One region of the Paenibacillus sp. FSL R5-0473 genome, then DNA from elsewhere that is predicted to be linked to it. Evidence: riboswitches for the same ligand, from Rfam matches in the RefSeq annotation. Region 1 holds a riboswitch; each other region holds the start of a gene.
What was found. Region 1 has a riboswitch for thiamine pyrophosphate ahead of MKY28_RS21400 (ABC transporter ATP-binding protein). Riboswitches for the same ligand answer to the same signal wherever they lie in the genome.
Positions count from the first base shown of each region.

Region 2: it holds a riboswitch for thiamine pyrophosphate, as region 1 does, so the genes downstream of both, MKY28_RS23735 (ABC transporter substrate-binding protein) here and MKY28_RS21400 (ABC transporter ATP-binding protein) in region 1, are expected to answer to the same signal.
Region 3: it holds a riboswitch for thiamine pyrophosphate, as region 1 does, so the genes downstream of both, thiC (phosphomethylpyrimidine synthase ThiC) here and MKY28_RS21400 (ABC transporter ATP-binding protein) in region 1, are expected to answer to the same signal.

Region 1 covers NZ_JBBORL010000001.1:4,871,416-4,875,620, reverse strand. The annotation lists gene MKY28_RS21410 (ABC transporter substrate-binding protein) at 1-292, opposite strand, end outside; gene MKY28_RS21405 (ABC transporter permease) at 455-1,285, opposite strand; gene MKY28_RS21400 (ABC transporter ATP-binding protein) at 1,275-2,039, opposite strand; TPP riboswitch at 2,199-2,301, opposite strand; gene MKY28_RS21395 (radical SAM/SPASM domain-containing protein) at 2,519-3,394, shown strand; gene MKY28_RS21390 (pectate lyase) at 3,743-4,205, shown strand, end outside.
Region 2 covers NZ_JBBORL010000001.1:5,420,087-5,424,291, reverse strand. The annotation lists gene MKY28_RS23750 (ABC transporter ATP-binding protein) at 1-169, opposite strand, end outside; gene MKY28_RS23745 (ABC transporter permease) at 208-966, opposite strand; gene MKY28_RS23740 (thiamine-binding protein) at 966-1,256, opposite strand; gene MKY28_RS23735 (ABC transporter substrate-binding protein) at 1,481-2,521, opposite strand; TPP riboswitch at 2,828-2,940, opposite strand; gene MKY28_RS23730 (NAD-dependent epimerase/dehydratase family protein) at 3,085-3,840, opposite strand; gene MKY28_RS23725 (VOC family protein) at 3,857-4,205, opposite strand, start outside.
Region 3 covers NZ_JBBORL010000001.1:5,163,291-5,167,495, forward strand. The annotation lists gene MKY28_RS22590 (hypothetical protein) at 1-352, shown strand, start outside; gene thiC (phosphomethylpyrimidine synthase ThiC) at 734-2,518, opposite strand; TPP riboswitch at 2,936-3,049, opposite strand; gene MKY28_RS22600 (IclR family transcriptional regulator) at 3,199-3,942, opposite strand.

The DNA of each region.
Region 1 (4,205 bases):
CCGCAGGCATCTGAATTTCGACATCGAGACCTTGATCTGCAAAGTATCCTTTTTCTTGAGCAACGTAGATGAGGGAGTGTACTGCATTCGGGTACCAGTCGAGCATGATGGACAGTTTATCTTTGGCGTCTGATGTTGGTTTGGTTGCAGACGGATCTGTTTGCTGTGCATTAGTTGCAGAGTCTGTTGTTGGCGTGTTATTGCTGGTATTCGTGGTGCTGCATCCACTGACGATCAGCAAAAGGCTAATGAGCATGATGGGAAGCAGGGAGTATATACCTTTGTTATTCATAAATGAAGTTCCTCATTTCATCGTTTTGATTTGTAGAAAATGGGCAACAGCATGATAACGACAATGTAATAATGAACTGATTGAAGATGCTGCTGAATTCGTGCATAAGATATGTTTTGAAGATTGTAACTAATGTATTTACATCTAATTTCTGTCTAAGTATTATCCAACTTTTCTTTTGCCTCCATGTCCATACCGCCGTATGCTAAACCGTTTCTCTAGCCAGGCAATCAGTACAAACAAAACGATCCCAAGCAGGGATAACAGCACAATAGCTGCAAACATCGCATCCGTGTTCATGTTGCTGGACATGCGGCGGCTGAAGTATCCGAGACCTTTGCTGCCACCGAGCCATTCGCCAATCGTTGCCCCAACCACGCAGTACACCACAGACATCTTTAACCCCGAGAAAAAAGAGGGAAGTGCCAGTGGAACCTGGAGTTTGCAAAAAATATCCCACTTGCTGGCGGCCATAGTGAGCAAAAGTTCACGCTGCTCCGGATCGCCTTGGCGGAGTCCATCGTAGGTACTGACCACAATGGGGAAGAACGCGATTAGGAACACCACGGCGACTTTGCTCCACAACGTATAGCCAAACCACAGGATGAACACGGGAGACAAGGCAATCAGCGGGATGGTCTGACTGATCACGATGAAGGGATACAAGGCCTTTTCAATCGATCGGTTCATATGCATGCCTGTTGCCAGCGTAATTCCAGTCACTATGGACAAGACAAAACCAACAATAACCTCCATAAAGGTAGCAGGCAGATGGATGGTCAACAGTAGACGACGATGCTCAACCAGTGAGCTTACGATGGCCGTGGGTGCAGGAATGATGAAGGAGGGCAACCATCCCATACGCACAATCACTTCCCAGATCGCCATTAATAAGAACATGAGCATAATAAACAAACCATATTGGGAAAACGACCTCGAGAGCCACTTTAAACACCACGTCCAAACGCTAACCTCAGCTCTATCATTTTGCATGTAATTGTTCCTCCAGTTGTCGTCTCATCTGCACGAGAGCCGGTTCGTAGATCATGTCCGAATGCCTTGGGCGTGGCAAAGGAACCGTTATCTCCCGCAACTGCTGACCTTGCCCCCCTGGAGTTAACAGAATAATACGGTCACTTAACAGCAGGGCTTCTTCGATGTCATGTGTAATGAACAGCACGGTTTGTCCAAAGCCCTCCCACAGCTCTAGCAACCAGCGATGCATTTCTCGTTTGGTTAAGGCGTCGAGTGCACCGAAGGGTTCATCCAGCAACATGAGCTGCCCGCCTGTAAGCAAGGTACGAAGAAATGCCACCCGCTGCCGCATGCCGCCGGATAACTCATCCGGGTAGGCCTGCTCATAACCTGATAGGCCGAACCTTGCCAACCCAGCTAGGATGTTTGCCCGTAACTTGTTCTTGTCCTGTCGGCCTGGTGCAAGCTCGGCATGCAGCATGCAGTTCTCCATGACGGTACGCCAGGATAACAGCAGATCTTTCTGCGGCATATAGGCGACTCGTCCGAGCCGTTGTCCTTGCGGGACATCAGCTATATCGATGGTGCCAACGGTTGGTTCATGCAAGCCTGCGAGCAGCTTGAAGAGCGTGCTTTTACCTGATCCGCTGGAGCCGATGAGCGAGACAAATTCTCCTTGTTGAACCTGAAGCGACACATTGGAGAGCACAGGGGAATCCTTTTTTTCGGGAAAAGCAAAGCTTACGTTGTGAATAGTTACATGGTTATCCATCTGATCCTCACCCCCCTTGATGTCAGACTACTGCAATAACAACGGCATCCTATACTCTGCAAAAGGAACAAAAAAGACCCACCCATTTCCGGAGAAATGAGTGGGTCTGTAAGTTAAATCCGCAATTTATCTTCACATACATGAGAAAATTCCGCTTACTAAAAGGCCGCTCCACTTCCCTCCGCTGGTATGATCCAGATCAGGTTCAAAGGGTCCGAATAGTCATATTCGTCTCAGCCGCAAGGCTCCCCTAGTGCAAAAGTTCAAGATATGCAGTTGTGTGTTCAGCATATATCACTTGAACATGAACTGTAAAGAGGCAGCATGATGGAATTGTTGAGATGAACTTGGAGTCAGACCCGAACAACTGAACAATTTACCTGGGCTCCCTAACCCGATATAATAGTGGTGGCGCATATTGGCCGGATCACAAATGCAGGCGGGATTGTTCTCCCTCCGAAGCAGAATGGGGACCCGAGTTGAAAACGTTCAAAAAAGTATATATTGAGATCACGAGTATCTGCAATCTGGCTTGCAGCTTCTGTCCGCAGACACAGCGTGCCAAAGGATTCATTGACCCTGAAGTCTTCAACAATATACTGGATCAAGTTAAACCACACACCAATCATATTTATCTACATGTCAAAGGTGAACCCTTGTTGCATCCCAAAATAGATCTGTTGCTCGATTCCGCACATGAGAAGGGACTCAAGGTGAACATTACAACGAATGGTACACTGCTGCCCAAGACTCAGCATAAATTGCTTGGCAAACCGGCGCTGCGGCAGATGAATTTCTCCCTGCACAGCTTCGATGGGCATGAAGGTTCAACAGATCGTGACGGGTATCTGCGTCATATTTTGTCCTTTGTACACGAGGCCGTTAAGCACAATGTCATCATCTCATTTCGGTTGTGGAATCTGACACAGGATAACTTCACGAATGCTCAGATGAATCGAAATCGGGAGACCCTTGAAGTATTGGAACGTGAGTTCAATCTGGATTTTCGCATTGAGGAAAAAGTAGTTCCAGGTAGCGGGGTCAAAATTGCCCCGAATGTATACCTGAATCAGGACCATGAGTTCCAGTGGCCAAGTCTGGATGCACCTGAAGATGACGGCAAAGGCTTCTGCCATGCACTTCGCGGTCAGGCAGCTGTGCTTGTAGATGGAACGGTGGTTCCATGCTGTCTTGATGGCGAGGGTGTCATTAACCTCGGTAACGTTCACGAGAAGTCATTCTCGGAGATTATTGAGGGTGAGCGAGCGAACAATCTGGTATATGGCTTCTCCAAACGCGAAGCTGTAGAAGAGTTGTGTAGAAAGTGCGGTTATCGTCAGAGATTTGGAGCCTGATATCTTATATCAGCAAGCCAGAAGCCATTCAAGATCACACATTTGGAGACAAATGTAGTGGTCTTTCTTTGTTATTGGGGATTAAGTGAGGGGTACATACGTTACAAATGAGCATACCAGAGGTTGATATGAGCATATTGCTTGAGAGACCTAGCATGCAAAAAATGCCGATATGACAGGGATTGTGCGATGTCATGATATATCTGATCTAATGATTATTCTAATTACCTTCCTTATTTGGTAGGATTAGGTTGTGGATCGGACAGAGGTGCACCTCTGACGATCTTCCAGGACAAGCTTAGGCTTGTACAATACCAAAAAACGAGAGAATAAGGGAGGAATAAAGTTATGAAAAAAATGTTGACGTTGTTGCTGTCCGCTGGTTTGGTTGCTTCTATATTTGGTGCAGTTCCGGCTGCGGCTGCACCTACCGTTGTAAATTCAACCATTGTGGTACCAAAGGGCACGACCTATGACGGCCAAGGTAAAACATTTGTAGCCAATCCTTCCACACTGGGCGACGGATCTCAAGCAGAAAATCAGAAGCCAGTCTTCCGTCTGGAGGCAGGGGCCACGCTCAAAAACGTAAACATTGGATCACCAGCTGCTGATGGTGTTCACTGTTATGGCAACTGTAATATATCGAATGTGGTCTGGCAGGACGTGGGCGAGGATGCACTGACATTGAAGTCTGCGGGAACGGTTAACATTACCGGTGGGGCAGCGTATAAGGCTTATGATAAAGTGTTCCAGATGAATGCAGCTGGAACAATTAACATCAAAAATTTCCGTGCAGATGATATTGGCAAAC
Region 2 (4,205 bases), 550 kb from region 1:
CACGGAATGATGCATGAACATTAACAACGTCCAGTGCAGGTGGAACCGGAGCAGGAGTCGTGTTGGCAGGTCGATCAGGCGTAGCCGAGTTAAACTTTTCACCGTGCGTTGGCTCCATCGCGTGTGCTCCTCGTCCATGATGGACTTGTTCGTCCTGTTGCCGATTCATATGGTCATCACTTCCTAATATACAGATTACTTGCTTTACTACCGCTTCTGTGGCCGCCAGCGCACGAGCAGCTTCTCCAGCAGGGCAATGAACAGGAAGAGCAGCAAGCTGAGCGCGACAATAATCATGATCGCTACGAATAGGCGATCCGTACGATAAGCCGACTTTTGCAACATCATATAATAACCAATACCCTTGTCTGCACCGATCCATTCGGCGATGATGGCACCCATCACGCTATAGGTAGCGGCGATTTTGACACCGGAGAACACGGATGGCAGCGCATGGGGGAGCTCCAGCTTCCAGAAGATCTGATGACGCTTTGCACCAGCCATGCGCATATAGTTCATCATCGCCGCGTCAGTACGGGTCAAGCCGTCCATGGCCGCCACTGCAACGGGGAAGAAGCAGACCAGAATGATCGTAATCAGCTTGGGCAGTAGCCCGAATCCGAACCAGATTAACAGGAGCGGCGCGAGCGCGATGGTCGGAATATTTTGACTAAGAATAAGTAAAGGATACAGGGCTGACTTGAGAAAAGGGACCAAATGCAGTACCATCGCAATCAGTAATCCAACCGCTGTTCCAGCGGCGAATCCAATCAGCGTTAACTGAATGGTTGCGGAAGCGTGCATGCCAAGCCGTTCGGCCTGGGTTGCCGCTTCGCGGGCGATGTCGGACGGTGCAGGCAGCATCCATTTCTCAATATGGAAGAGGGAGACGGCTCCCTGCCATATCGCTATAAAGAGAATAACCGCCACAATGGGCGGCCATACACTTTTGAAATAGGCAGGCATTAGCGATACTTCTCCGTCAGGGTATCCATGCTGAAGCCGGTAGGGCTATGGGCGATTTTGATCTGGGAGATGATGCTTGGGCTGCCAGCCTCCACGAGTACCTCGTGCATTTTACGGACAACTTCCAGCAGTTCCTCTAGTTCCCCCTCCATCGTGGTGTCGAGCGCGTTCACCTGATATTTCAGGCCGGATTGCTGAATAACTTCAATGGCGCGATCAACGTAAGGATAAGAGTTCTCGCCATTTGGCGTTTTCGGGATAACCTGAATACTAAGTAGTGTGCTTGCCATGAGAGATCACGGCTCCTTTCGTGATAAATAAAATGAACTAATGACTGTTACACTTGCCACTTCGATGACAGAATAACCTTCCAATCGCTGTTATCCCCAGATTTTTTTGATTCCCTTTCTCTAAAGGGAAAATCCGGTGATAAAGGCGACCGCTTCGCTTTTTCACGTTATTTCTGTCCTCTCCGTCATCGTGTAAATATTAAGTTCGTTTTATATGAGAAATTTTATTGGGGTAAAAACTCGTTCGTATATGCCTTGCTCACATCGATCTGTTCATCCAGCAGTTTTTTGCTAAACATCCAGTCGGTGTAGTTCTGCCACACTTCCTGCTTTTGCTCACCCCAACGCGGGGCGTCATCCGTGTATTTTGGACTAAGCCACTTCTGGCTTGCCAGTACCAAGTCTTTATCCAAGTCCGGTACGGCCTTGATCAGAATGTTTGCTGCGTCTTCGGGATGATCAATTGCGTATTGATATCCTTCTGAAGTGGCTTTCAGGAATGCTTTCACCAACTCAGGGTCGTTTTGGATCGTCTGCTCGTTTGTTACTAGTACAGGCGTGTAGTAATCCAGTGCATCTGAATAATCCTTCACATATAACATGTCGATCGGTTCTCCGCGCAGTTCGGCTTCAATACCTGTCCAGGCGTAGAAAATCCATGCGAAATCGATATCCCGTTTCACTGCGGTGAAAAAGTCGGCATCACCCATGTTAATGTTTTTCACTTTGGATACATCGGCTCCGTCGCCTTCCATAATGGATTGCATCACGGCTTCTTCGACTGGGGAACCCCAACCGCCATAGGTTTTACCTTCAAAATCTTTCGGTGACTTGATATTCCGATCCGCCGGAGCAGCGAAACCAGATGTATTATGCTGAATAACTGCTGCGATGGAGACCAATGGAACACCCTGTGTGCGGGCTTGAGTTACACTCTCCTGATAACTTACGCCAAAAGGCACTTCATTCGAGGCAACCATTGTATCTGCGCCACCGGCACCTGGTTGTACAATCTCAACGTTCAAGCCTGCGGCTTTATAAAAACCTTGATCTACAGCTGCATACAGGCCTGTATGATTCGTATTTGGTGTCCAGTCGAGCACCACTTTAATATCTTTCAGGGCGGCAGTGTCACCTTCGTTGCTGCTTTCCGTATTTGTGTTGCCGTTCTGCCCAGCTGGGGCAGCTTCTTTGCCACCACATGCGGCTACAGTCACCATAAGCACGCATAAGAGCAACAATCCCATCGTTTTACGCCATTTCATCTGTGGTCTCTCCTTCGGTATGTCCGGCCGATTGGCACGGGGTACTCCTTGGCTTCATATCCAATCATCTTGCATAAATCGACAGATTTATACCAGTTGAGATCTGGATGACGTTATTTTTGAACAAGTAAAACGTCCATCGATGTCATTCAAGGAAGCCAGACCGCGTTTAGCGGCAGTTTTTCTTGCAATATCAGGAAGGTGATGCTTCCAGTCTTATACTTTCTGATAGTAACAAAAAAAGCGCCCCGTATTCCGGGACGCGTGCAGGCGTTAGAGAGGTGGCGTTCAGCCATAGGGCTGTGCCATTTCGATATACTCCGATTCCTACGCTGGCATGATCCAGATCAGGTCTAAGGGTTAGTATCTTGGTGGGATACACTCTCAGCCGGCCAATTCCGACTCCCCTGGGAAACTATGAAGTTACGGGCATTACTAGGTGTAATTATAGGCCAGCGGGTGGAACGTGTCCAGTCATGAACTGGATAGGGACACGTATAAGTTATCAAACAGGCCGTTATACATATGTATAACAGCCTGCTTGGATGTGTTATTTTCAATAATTATCGTGGCGAATCATATAAGGCAATCTGACTGAGTGCAAAAGCATCGGATTTTGGGTCATAACCTACCTGTTTCTGAGTGGTTTCCAGATTCAATCGTTTAAACCGATTATTCGAGATCCCATGCAGTATGGTGAAGGGTTCCAGATCGGTAGTTGTAATTGCTTTGAACATCAAATCACACAAGTCAGCCGGACTAATATATGCGCTCATATCCCTTGCCTCCAGCACTGGTCCGTCCGGTTGAAAATCATCATATGCACCTATACGTATTGCTACACTTTGTAAACCTTCGGTATACGCAAAATAGGAAGCGAGCGATTCTCCAAAACATTTGCTAACCCCGTACAAATTCCGTGGGCGTGTTGGCATGTCCGGATAGACTTGAGCATCAATGGGATACCCCTCAATCGTCTGTGCACTGCTTGCAAGAATGACTCTTCGTACACCTTGGTCTTTAGCTGCACGGAATACATTAAATGTACCTTTGATATTGATGTCCAACAACGATTCATAAAATCCGGCATTCGGGGAAGGATCTCCCGCCAGATGTACAACCACATCCATGCCTTCGCAAGCATGCTGACAGGCTTCGGGGTCTGTCACATCCAGTGTCATGATCTCATGGCCGGTCCCTTGATACGTATGCAGTCTGTCGATATTTAAATCCGTTAGTCGCAGGTGAAATGCCTCTGACAAGTGTTGGGACAAGTCACGTCCAATTTTTCCGGCTGCGCCGGTAATTAAAATGTTCATAAATCAACTCCAATTCTTAGCGCTGGAAGAACTCAATCCATTCCTTTTCAGGTCCATAGATGAAGAAATAGCGATAACCGTTAGGCAGTGTGATAATCTCTCCGTCGATAAATTCGGCTTCGGTGGATTGGATGCGTTGGTACTCAGAATCAAGATCATGCACGTGGATCGCAAAATGGTGCACCGTACCTTCGGAAGGCAGCTTGTCGCTGTATCCTTGAATTAGCTCAATCTCAGTCTCGTTACTTCCATTGAAGCCGAGAAAGGCGAGCTGAATGACGCCGTTAGTATGGGTTACCCGGTCTTTCAATTCAAGACCAACAATCTCCGTATAGAAACGCAGCGTGGTCTCCAGATCACGCACG
Region 3 (4,205 bases), 290 kb from region 1:
CACCAACCCGGCAACCGTTGAAGGAACGATGGCACGGTTGAATCAGGCATTACAGCAAGAGGATGAGAATGAGCAACTACACGTTGCCAAGACATCTCAGACGGAAGCGGTGTGCATCCCTGGGACATTTGAGTTGATTATGCGTGGAGATCAGCAAGGGTATCTCGAAGCGGTACGTGAAGGCTTACAGCAGATTGCTGAGCAGTATCCGGGTAAAACGGTAGTGGCATCCCAGCTGTCTATGGCTCCCGCTGCTGCACAGGTTACAATAGATCGCGGTATTCCAATCCATAGCCCGCTGGCATTGCTTGCGGCGTATTTGGAGAAGAATTTGGGACTGACTCGAGAGTAGATGCTGATTTGGAGTGAAGTAACAAGTTCTATCTGAAACTATGCAACTATGAACTCACTTACTTAGTAACACCACAAATTAACGAGGTGAACTAATATGCGATTCCTCTATATTGTTTTACTGTTTATAGTAGGTTTTTCCTGTTCCGCATTTCTATACGGAGGAGCACCAAAACTCAGTGATGCTCTTTTATTCGTTATCGCAGGAATTCTGTATAAGATATGGACCACACTTAATCACAAAGCTAATTCTGATAAAGGCTGAGTAAGGTTAAGAATACATACATGACATAAAACTAAAAAAAGCCGTTCTTCTCTGCAATGACAGAGAGAAACGGCTTTATCTCTATTTCAGACTGCCCAGCTTGCGCTGTACCGGCGCCTAGGAGCGTGTCCGATATTCCTCGGCCTTTTCCTGCATCCCGGCAGCTACAGCCTCATTCTCGGACAATCCTTTATCAGCGGCAAAGGCACGAATGTCCTGCGTAATGCGCATGCTACAGAACTTTGGTCCGCACATGGAGCAGAAATGAGCTTCCTTGGCCCCTTCTGCTGGCAGCGTCTCGTCATGGTAGGATAATGCCCGTTCCGGGTCCAGTGACAGGTTGAACTGGTCCCGCCAGCGGAACTCAAAGCGTGCCTTGGACAATGCGTCATCGCGGCGTTGAGCACGCGGATGGCCTTTCGCCAGATCGGCGGCATGAGCTGCGATCTTGTAGGCGATGACCCCTTCCCGCACATCATCCTTGTTGGGCAGGCCCAAATGTTCTTTTGGCGTAACATAACAGAGCATGGACGTGCCGAACCAGCCAATCATGGCTGCCCCAATGGCGGACGTGATGTGATCATATCCTGGCGCAATGTCGGTCGTTAGCGGCCCAAGTGTGTAGAACGGTGCTTCTTTACAGATTTCCATCTGCAAGTCCACATTCTCCTTGATTTTATGCATCGGCACGTGACCCGGGCCTTCGATCATCACCTGCACATCATGCTTCCATGCGATCTGCGTCAGTTCCCCAAGCGTAGCCAGTTCCGCCATCTGAGCTTCGTCATTCGCATCGTAGATACTGCCTGGACGAAGTCCATCTCCCAGCGAAAACGCCACATCATACCTTTTCATAATCTCGCAGATTTCTTCAAAATGGGTGTACAAAAAATTCTCCTGATGATGCGCAAGGCACCATGCTGCCATAATGGACCCACCTCGAGACACAATGCCTGTCATCCGCTTGGCGGTCATGGGGATATAACGCAACAGTACACCTGCATGAATCGTAAAGTAGTCCACGCCCTGCTCTGCCTGCTCAATGAGTGTGTCACGGTACAACTCCCAGGTCAGCGCTTCCGCTTCGCCATTCACCTTCTCCAGCGCCTGATACAGCGGTACCGTACCAATCGGCACAGGTGAATTACGGATGATCCATTCCCGGGTGGTATGAATGTTTTTGCCTGTGGACAGATCCATCACCGTATCCGATCCCCATCGTACCGCCCAAGTCATCTTCTCGACCTCTTCCTCGATGGAGGAAGATACGGCAGAGTTACCTATGTTGGCATTGATCTTCACGTGAAAATGACGACCGATCAACATCGGCTCACTCTCCGGGTGATTGATGTTGGATGGCAGAATGGCCCGTCCACTCGCCAGCTCCTGCCGCACAAATTCCGGCTCCACGCCTTCACGAATGGCGGCGAATTCCATCTCAGCCGTAATGACTCCCTGCCTCGCATAATGCATCTGAGTCACGCAGCGTCCTGGCTGTGCTCGCAGCGGTTTGCCACGCAATCCGGGGTACTCTTCAGCGCCAGCTCTCTTCCCTCCGGGCTTCAGTCCGTTATCCTCCGGTTTAACTGTACGGCCTTGGTAAGCTTCGACATCGCCACGCTCTGTGATCCAACGTGTGCGCAGAGCTGGCAGACCTGCACGGATATCGGCGTGAAATGCGGGATCGGTCATCGGGCCGCTCGTATCGTAGACACGCAGCGGTTCGTTATGCTCCACCCCTTGGGGAGTATTCGTGTCATGAAGGGCTATCTCACGTTCCGGTACAGCAATGTCCGGCCGTGAGCCCTGAATGTAGACTTTGCGGCTGCCCGGAAAGGGCTGAACCCGTCCGGCCGCCCCTGTTTCTTTTTCCACCTGCTGATCGTTATGTTCCTGTTCCATCCCTTGTTGTCTCGTTTGATTTCCTGTACTCATGTTCGCTTGTCTCCTCCTCAGTGTTCGTCGCTTGTTTGGTTGGTTTCATCATTAGGTCGCTTACGTACCTGTCCAAATCATGCGCAATGCAGAGAAGAAAGAGCGATCCTACACCAGACCAGGGGAGACACTTTTCATGTACAGTTAACAACAGACGGAGGCTGCCACAAATCATGAATCTATGGTGACTCCTCTCCTTATCCAAGCCCACTTTCGCAGGTTATTGAAAAAGAAGCCCATAAAATCCGCGCTATATCGCCCGTTCCCTGTATATAAAAAAGCCGGTCCCCGAAGGAACCGACTTTTATGTCCATCACCAATAATGCACCTTTACGCAGCTCCTTAACGGAGCCCTACAAGGGTCACATCATGTGGTGGTTGTGGTCATATCGCCGATTACTTCCCTACGCTGGTATGATCCAGATCAGGTGCAAAGGGTCCGGAATCTCTTGCGATTCCGTCTCAGTCCGGACAATTCGGACTCCCCCAGTAACGTTAATAAGTTGCGGCTTACATAAGCCGCCGTTCATATTCAATGAAGCTGGCCCCGTTGAGCCGTCCATTACAGAGTAGCGCAACCGGAACATAAAAACAACCTTTATATTCCAAATGATCAAACTCTATTGGAGAAAAAACTTACCTCAACATCAGGATAACATGAGCCCCATTTGCGTAGCAGCATCCTTCAACACAGGTGCGTATTCATGCAATGTCTCCTGCGAAAGTCGGCTGACAGGTCCTGAGACCGAGAGCGCAGCTGCAATATTGCCTCTGCGATCCATAATCGGTACAGATACCGCGGCAGCTCCCGGCTCACGTTCCTCGTAACTTGTGGCATATCCGTTATCCCGGATATCTCCCATCTGCGCTAAATACACCGCGGGATCAATAAACACCGGCCATTCCGGCCCGTTCATCAGTTCTTCACGATCCTCGTCCGTGGCAAACGCCATCAGGACTTTGCTGGAAGCCCCCACAGACAGCGGGAGTCTAACACCAACGGGAGCAACTCGGCGGATCGCCTGATCACTTTGCACAGCCTGAATTCGAATCCGTTCACTCCCATCACGCAGGTACAGACTAACGGTTTCCCCCAATCGATCTCTCAGTCGCTCCATCGCAGGCAACAGCAGAATAGCGGGATCATCACTGCGGGACATATGAGCTGACAGCTCCCAGATTCGGATGCCAAGTCGGTACTTCTCTGTTGCTGCATCGCGGATCACGAACCCTCGATCCTCCAGCGTAGCCATCAAACGGTGCACTGTACTTTTGTGCAGGCCAATCTGGCTGGCAATTTCGGTGAGTCCCAGATCACTGCGTGTGGTAAAACATAATAATATATCCAGCGCCCGTTCCACAGCCCGGACGGTTAACTTGCGATCTTCCATGGCATAATGCCCTCCTCATGTTTCATCACATGAAACTTGGTTACATAAATTATATGAGAAACGGTCTCATCTGTAAACCAAAAAGAGCCAAAATCAAAATAGGCCAACGTGTAAATTTTTCCTTTTTATAAGACTTAATCCCCTGTAATTTACACACTAAGGTAATGTTACCCATATATCTTAAGAACTATATAACAATTGCGTAACAAATGCCCTCAATCAATTGACTTTGACTATATTGGAACATACGATAAAGATATATT